Regions from separate parts of the Brevundimonas sp. SGAir0440 genome, predicted to be linked through region 2. Evidence: predicted binding sites of a transcription regulator. Region 2 holds the regulator's gene; the other holds the start of a gene.
The links. The regulator HrcA, encoded in region 2, represses chaperone genes, less so after heat shock. The targets are predictions, from matches to a motif close to GTTAGCANTCNNNNNNNNNGANTGCTAAC.

Region 1 (3,410 bases), 310 kb from region 2:
GCGGGCGCGGCGGAGATGGATGCGCATTTCGTCTCGGCGCCGCTGGAGCGTAACGCGCCGATCCTTCTGGCCCTGGCCCAGGTGTTCAACGTCGACGGCCTGAACCGGCCCGCCCGTACCGTCGCCCCCTACGCCCACGCCCTGCGTCGCCTGCCGTCCTTCCTGCAGCAGCTGGAGATGGAGTCGAACGGCAAGCGGGTGCACCGCGACGGCACACCGGTGACGCGCCAGACCTGTCCCGTCGTCTTCGGCGAGCCGGGCACCAACGGGCAGCACGCCTTCTTCCAGCAAATCCACCAGGGGCCGGAGGTCGTGCCGGCGGAGTTCGTGATTGTCGCCAGGACGCATGCGGATGCGCCGGAATCGCCGCTCTGGTCCAATGCCCTGGCCCAGGGGCAGGCCCTGATGCTGGGCAAGACGACCGAGGCGGCCAGGGCTGAAGGTCTGGCTCAGGGTCTGTCGGAGGAAGAGGCGACGCGCCTAGCGTCCCACCGCACCTTCACCGGCAACCGTCCGTCGACGGCCATCGTCATGGAGCGGCTGACGCCCGAGGCCCTGGGCGCGCTGCTGGCCCTGTATGAGCACAAGACCTTCGTCGAGGGCGTGATCTGGGACATCAACAGCTTCGACCAATGGGGTGTCGAACTGGGCAAGGTCCTGGCCAAGGCGATCCTGAAGGACGTGGACGCGGGCGGCCCCTCGGCGGACCTGGATCCGTCCACGGCGGCCCTGATGACGCGGTTGATGGGCTGACGCGAAAAGGGCCCGTCCTTGCCGGACGGGCCCTGCCGATCACCTAGACTGTCGAACGCTTACCAGCGGCGGTCATAGCGGTAGTCGCGATCATTGCGGTAGTCGCGGCGGTCATAGCGCGAGTCGTAACGGCGGCCGTCGTAGCGGTAGTCATAGCCCGAGCGGCTGCGGTCGATGCCGTGCTCGCGCTCCCAGTGGCCCTGGTTACGGTAGCAGCGGCCGCCGCGATAATATTCGCAGCCCGATCCTCGGTTGGAGGCCACCGCGCCCAGCGCCGCACCGGCAAGCGCGCCGCCTGCGATATAGCTGCCGTCGCCGTTGCCATAGATGGCGCCGGCCAGACCGCCCACCGCAGCGCCGATCAGGGCGTTACGGCCGGTGTTGTCGCGATCGCGCGATTGGGCGGATGCCGGAGCGGCCATCAGGCTCAGGGCCACGACGGGGGCGGCGGCGACCGCAGTGATCTTCAGCAGCTTGGACATCTTGGTCTCCTTCTTTCCTCGCCGATCTGCATTTCCGGGGCGGGAAGGCATCCAGCGTTGGAGCTGTTCTATCGCTCCCAGTTTGAACGACCCCGGAGGTCGGCATTCATTTTCGGTTCATTTGTCACAGAGAATTCGCGCGGAGATCGAGCCGCGCCGCTTGACGATGCCAGCGCCTCTGCCTAACTCCCGCCCGCGTTAGCACTCTCGCTGGTCGGCTGCCAAAACGGCGATCGCGAGAGCGCCGCACACCGTTTCAAAAACGCCCCGATCCGGGGGTTCTAGAGGGAGAAGTCCGATGGCGTTCCGTCCGCTCGGCGACCGCGTGCTGGTCAAGCGCGTTGAAGAAGAATCCAAGACCAAGGGTGGCATCATCATCCCCGACACCGCCAAGGAAAAGCCGCAGGAAGGCGAAGTCGTCTCCGTCGGCCCTGGCGCCCGTGACGACCAAGGCAAGGTCAATGCTCTGGAGCTGAAAGCCGGCGACCGCATCCTGTTCGGCAAGTGGTCGGGCACGGAAGTGAAGATCGACGGAGAAGACCTGATCATCATGAAGGAATCCGACGTCCTGGGCGTGCTGTCCTAAGCACCCGACGTCCGACGTTCTTCAATCAATCCATATAGATAGGAGCTGCCCGCATGGCTGCTAAAATCGTACAGTTTAACACCGACGCGCGCGACAAGATGCTGCGCGGCGTCAACGTCCTCGCCAACGCCGTCAAGGTGACCTTGGGTCCCAAGGGCCGCAACGTCGTGATCCAGAAGTCCTTCGGCGCCCCGCGCTCGACCAAGGACGGCGTCTCGGTCGCCAAAGAGATCGAGCTGGAAGACGCCTTCGAGAACATGGGCGCCCAGATGATCCGCGAAGTCGCTTCGAAGACGAACGACAAGGCGGGCGACGGCACCACCACCGCAACCGTTCTGGCTCAGGCCATCGTGCAAGAGGGCCTCAAGGCCGTCGCCGCCGGCATGAACCCGATGGATCTGAAGCGCGGCATCGACAAGGCCGTCGGCCTGGTGCTGGAAGAGATCAAGACCAACTCCAAGCCGGTCTCCAACAACTCCGAAATCGCCCAGGTCGGCACCATCTCGGCCAACGGCGACTCGGAAATCGGTGAGCTGATCGCCCAGGCGATGGCCAAGGTCGGCAACGAGGGCGTTATCACCGTCGAGGAAGCCAAGACCGCCGACACCACCGTCGACGTCGTCGAAGGCATGCAGTTCGACCGCGGCTACCTGTCGCCCTACTTCATCACCAACGCCGACAAGATGGAGGCCCAACTCGAAGAGCCGCTCATCCTGCTGTTCGAGAAGAAGCTGACCTCGCTGCAAGCCATGCTGCCGATCCTGGAAGCCGTGGTGCAGTCGGGCCGTCCGCTGCTGATTATCGCCGAGGACATCGAAGGCGAAGCCCTGGCGACCCTGGTCGTCAACAAGCTGCGCGGCGGCCTGCGCGTCGCCGCCGTCAAGGCTCCGGGCTTCGGCGACCGCCGTAAGGCCATGCTGGAAGACATCGCCATCCTGACGGGCGGCCAGGTCATCTCGGAAGACCTGGGCATCAAGCTTGAGAGCGTCACGCTCGACATGCTCGGCAAGGCCAAGAAGGTCTCGATCACCAAGGACGACACCACCATCGTCGAAGGCGTCGGCGGCAAGGACGAGATCGAAGCCCGCGTGGCCCAGATCAAGCGCCAGATCGAAGACACGACCTCGGACTACGACAAGGAAAAGCTGCAGGAACGTCTGGCCAAGCTGGCCGGCGGCGTTGCAGTCCTGCGCGTCGGCGGTTCGACCGAAGTCGAAGTGAAGGAAAAGAAGGACCGCGTCGACGACGCCCTGAACGCCACGCGCGCCGCAGCTGACGAAGGCATCGTTCCGGGCGGCGGCATCGCCCTGCTGAAGGCCTCCAAGATCTTGGCCGACGTCAAGGGCGACAATGCCGACCAGAACGCCGGCATCGCCATCATCCGTCGCGCCCTGCAGGCTCCGATCCGTCAGATCTCGGAAAACGCAGGCGTCGAAGGCTCGATCGTCGTCGGCAAGGTGCTGGAAAACGACCAGTCCTCGTTCGGCTTCAACGCCCAGACCGAAGAGTACGGCGATCTGGTGCAGATGGGCGTCATCGACCCCGCCAAGGTCGTCCGCACGGCTCTGCAAGACGCCGCTTCGGTGGCC
Region 2 (3,410 bases):
ATGCAGCGCTCGACCAATCGGGCCGAGGCGGCGGCGCCGATGGCGTCGCGGCAGGGGACCTCGCTGATCGGCACCGGCTGAGCGGGCATGTCGGGACCCTCGGGGATCTTGGCCTCAGGGTCGTCGGCCGGCAGGGTCTCTTCCTTCTCCGCAACCGCCGGCTTGGCGGGCGCGGCAGGCGGCGGAGCGTCCGGCGTCAATGGAACCGCGTCGATGACGTCGCTGCGTGCCGCCATGTCTCCGGACGCAGGCTGATCGGCTGGATCAGCGCGCTGACATCCAGCCATCAACAGAACGCAGGCGGCCATTGAAAGCCAGGGGGATCGACGCATCGACTTGTCTCCGGTCAGGACTGACCGAACGAGGATGCCCGTCCGAGCCCCGAGGTGAAACCCCCTTATCGCTTCACCGCCGCCAAGGCCGCCTTCTGCAGGGCGAACAGTTCGGTGCAGCCGGTCTCGGCCAGCGAGAAGAGCCGGTCGAACTCGGCGCGCGAGAAGCCGCGCTTCTCGCCGGTGGCCTGGACTTCGACGATCTGGCCCGAGCCGGTCAGGACGAAGTTTGAATCCGCCTCGGCCTCGGAGTCTTCTTCGTAATCCAGGTCCAGCACCGGCACGCCGTCGCAGACGCCGCACGACACGGCCGCCACCTGGTCCGTGATCGGGTCGGCCTTCAACACACCCTCGTCGCGCAGATAGTTCAGCGCCAGGCTCATGGCGACCCAGGCGCCGGTGATCGACGCCGTGCGCGTGCCGCCGTCGGCCTGGATGACGTCGCAGTCGATCAGCACCTGACGTTCGCCGAGCGCCTTCAGGTCCACCACGGCGCGCAGGGAGCGGCCGATCAATCGCTGGATCTCTTGCGTGCGGCCCGACTGTTTGCCGGCGGCGGCTTCACGACGCCCGCGCGTGTGGGTGGCGCGGGGCAGCATGCCATATTCGGCGGTTACCCATCCCTGACCCGAGTTGCGCATCCAGCCCGGCACCTTGTCCTCGATCGAGGCGGTCACCAGCACCTTGGTGTTGCCGAAACTGATCAGGCACGAGCCCTCGGCATAGCGGTTGACGCCGGTCTCGATGGTCACGGGACGCAGTTGATCGTCGGTGCGTTGCGAATGGCGCATGGGCGGGATCCTTGGAAGTCTGACCTTGGAAGCTGTGGCGGCGGTGCTTATCCTGAAACCGTGAGCCTGTATGCCCCGAAAAACCCGCCGTTCGACGCCGGCCCATCCCCGAATCTGGCCCTCGCGGGTCTGGCGGGGCTGGATGCGCGGGCACGCGACATCTTCCGTCGCATCGTGGAATCCTATTTGGAGACCGGCGAGCCGGTCGGGTCGCGGACCCTGTCGCTGGGCGGCGTCGCCCTGTCGCCCGCCTCGATCCGCAACACCATGCAGGATCTGACCCTTGCGGGCCTCTTGGCCGCGCCACACACCTCGGCCGGGCGGATCCCGACCCACGCGGGCCTGCGCCTGTTCGTGGACGGCCTGCTGGAAGTCGGCGACCTGACCAAGGAAGAACGGCGTGAGATCGACGGGCGGCTGGCGGGGCGCGGTCGGAACTTCGAGGCGGCGCTGGATGAAGCCTCGAACCTGCTGTCGGGCCTGGCCGGCGGCGCAGGCGTTGTCTCCAGCCCGGTGCGCGATTCCGGCGTCAAACATGTCGAGTTCGTGGCCCTGGGCGGCGATCAGGCCCTGGCGGTCATCGTCGCTGATGACGGCACGGTCGAGAACCGCATCATGACCCTGTCGGCCGGCGTCACGCCGTCGACCCTGGTCGAGGCCTCCAACTTCCTGAACGCCCGCCTGCGCGGCCGACCGTTCGCCGACGCCCGGCGCGAGATGACGCAAGAGCTGGAAATCGCGCGACGCGAACTGGACCAGACCGCCGCCCGCCTGGTCGAGGACGGATTCGCCGCCTGGTCCGGCGGCGCCGACCGGGAGCGCGCCCTGATCGTCCGCGGTCGCGCCAACCTGCTTCAAGACCGGGAAGGCCTGGCCGATCTGGAGCGGGTCCGCGTCTTGTTCGATGATCTGGAGCAGAAGGAACAGCTGATCGGCCTGCTGGACGGCGTCGATGCGGCCCAAGGCGTACGCATTTTCATCGGCGCCGAGACACGGTTGTTTTCACTTTCGGGTTCCGCCGTGATCGCGGCGCCCTATATGAGCGGCCGACAGCGGGTTCTGGGCGCCATCGGCGTCATAGGCCCCGCAAGACTGAACTACGCCCGTGTCATTCCGTTGGTGGACTATACCGCCCGGGTGCTGGGCCGGATGCTGGACGGGAACGACAAGTGAGCGACAAGCCCCTTAACGACGAACTGAACGCCGTGGACGCCGACATGGCCGAAACCAATGCCGAACACGGGCTGGACGCCCATCCGTCCGACGATCTGGCGCCGCTGGACGCCGTGATCGCGGAGCGTGACGAGTGGAAGGACCGCGCCCTACGCGTCGCCGCCGAGATGGAGAATCTGAAGCGCCGTTCGGAGACGCAGCAGAACGACGCGCGCGCCTTCGCGATCCAGCGCTTCGCCAAGGACCTGCTGGGCGTCGCCGACAATCTTGAACGCGCCCTGATGGCTGCGCCCAAGGACGCCGAGGGCGCAACGGCCGGTCTGGTGACCGGGCTGGAACTGACGCAAAAGGCCTTGCTGCAAGCCTTCGACGCCAACGGCCTGAAGCGCGTCGCGCCGGAGGCGGGCGAGGCCTTCAACCCGCATCTGCATCAGGCGATGATGGAACAGCCGTCCGAGACCGTGCCCGGCGGGTCGGTGATCCAGACCATGCAGTCCGGTTTCGAACTGTTCGGCCGCACCGTCCGCCCCGCCATGGTGGTCGTCGCCGCCAAGGGATCCGGCGCCCAGGCTCCGAACCCCTATGGCGCCGCCCCCGCCGCCGACGGTCAGGCCTTCGACGGCAAGGCCTGATCCGCAGTCTTCAGGCGGCGTCGGTCAGAACTGACGCCGCCAGGCTCCGATCAAGGCGAACTCCGGCGGCGCGTCTGCGACATGGCGCGGCTCGCGGCTGGCGACCGCTTGCAGCGTCATGCTGGACCCATCCCACAGCCGACGTTCGCCACCGAGGATGAAGTCGATCTGGCGGCCGCTGGGCGTCGCCGAGAAGCTGCGGCGCGAATAGGTCAGCGGATCGAAATATTCAACCGGAACATCCGCCAGCATGGCCGAGAAGGTTCCGCGCTCGATCCTGAGCGGTTGAGCCAGGGTGAAGCTGATCCGGTCGCAGATCATCGAACAGCCCGTCAACAAGCCCAGCCGCCAGTTCGAACTGATCGCCGCCTGATCCATCGACAGGAACCGGCCCTCGATCCGGGTCGACCCCATCCCCGCCTCGCCGATCAGGCGCAGGCCCGGCCGCAGGGTCCAGTCGCCGCCAAGCGCATAGAAGCTGG

Region 1: groES (co-chaperone GroES) is a predicted target of HrcA. The motif match lies at 1,433-1,461, and genes of this name have one in related genera.

Annotation. Positions count from the first base shown of each region.
Region 1 is NZ_CP039435.1:149,171-152,580, reverse strand. Features, by position in the region: gene pgi (glucose-6-phosphate isomerase) at 1-753, shown strand, start outside; gene E7T10_RS00745 (hypothetical protein) at 813-1,235, opposite strand; gene groES (co-chaperone GroES) at 1,534-1,821, shown strand; gene groL (chaperonin GroEL) at 1,875-3,410, shown strand, end outside.
Region 2 is NZ_CP039435.1:462,658-466,067, reverse strand. Features, by position in the region: gene E7T10_RS02205 (hypothetical protein) at 1-236, opposite strand, end outside; gene rph (ribonuclease PH) at 398-1,123, opposite strand; gene hrcA (heat-inducible transcriptional repressor HrcA) at 1,238-2,296, shown strand; gene grpE (nucleotide exchange factor GrpE) at 2,341-2,928, shown strand; gene E7T10_RS02185 (S8 family peptidase) at 2,953-3,410, opposite strand, start outside.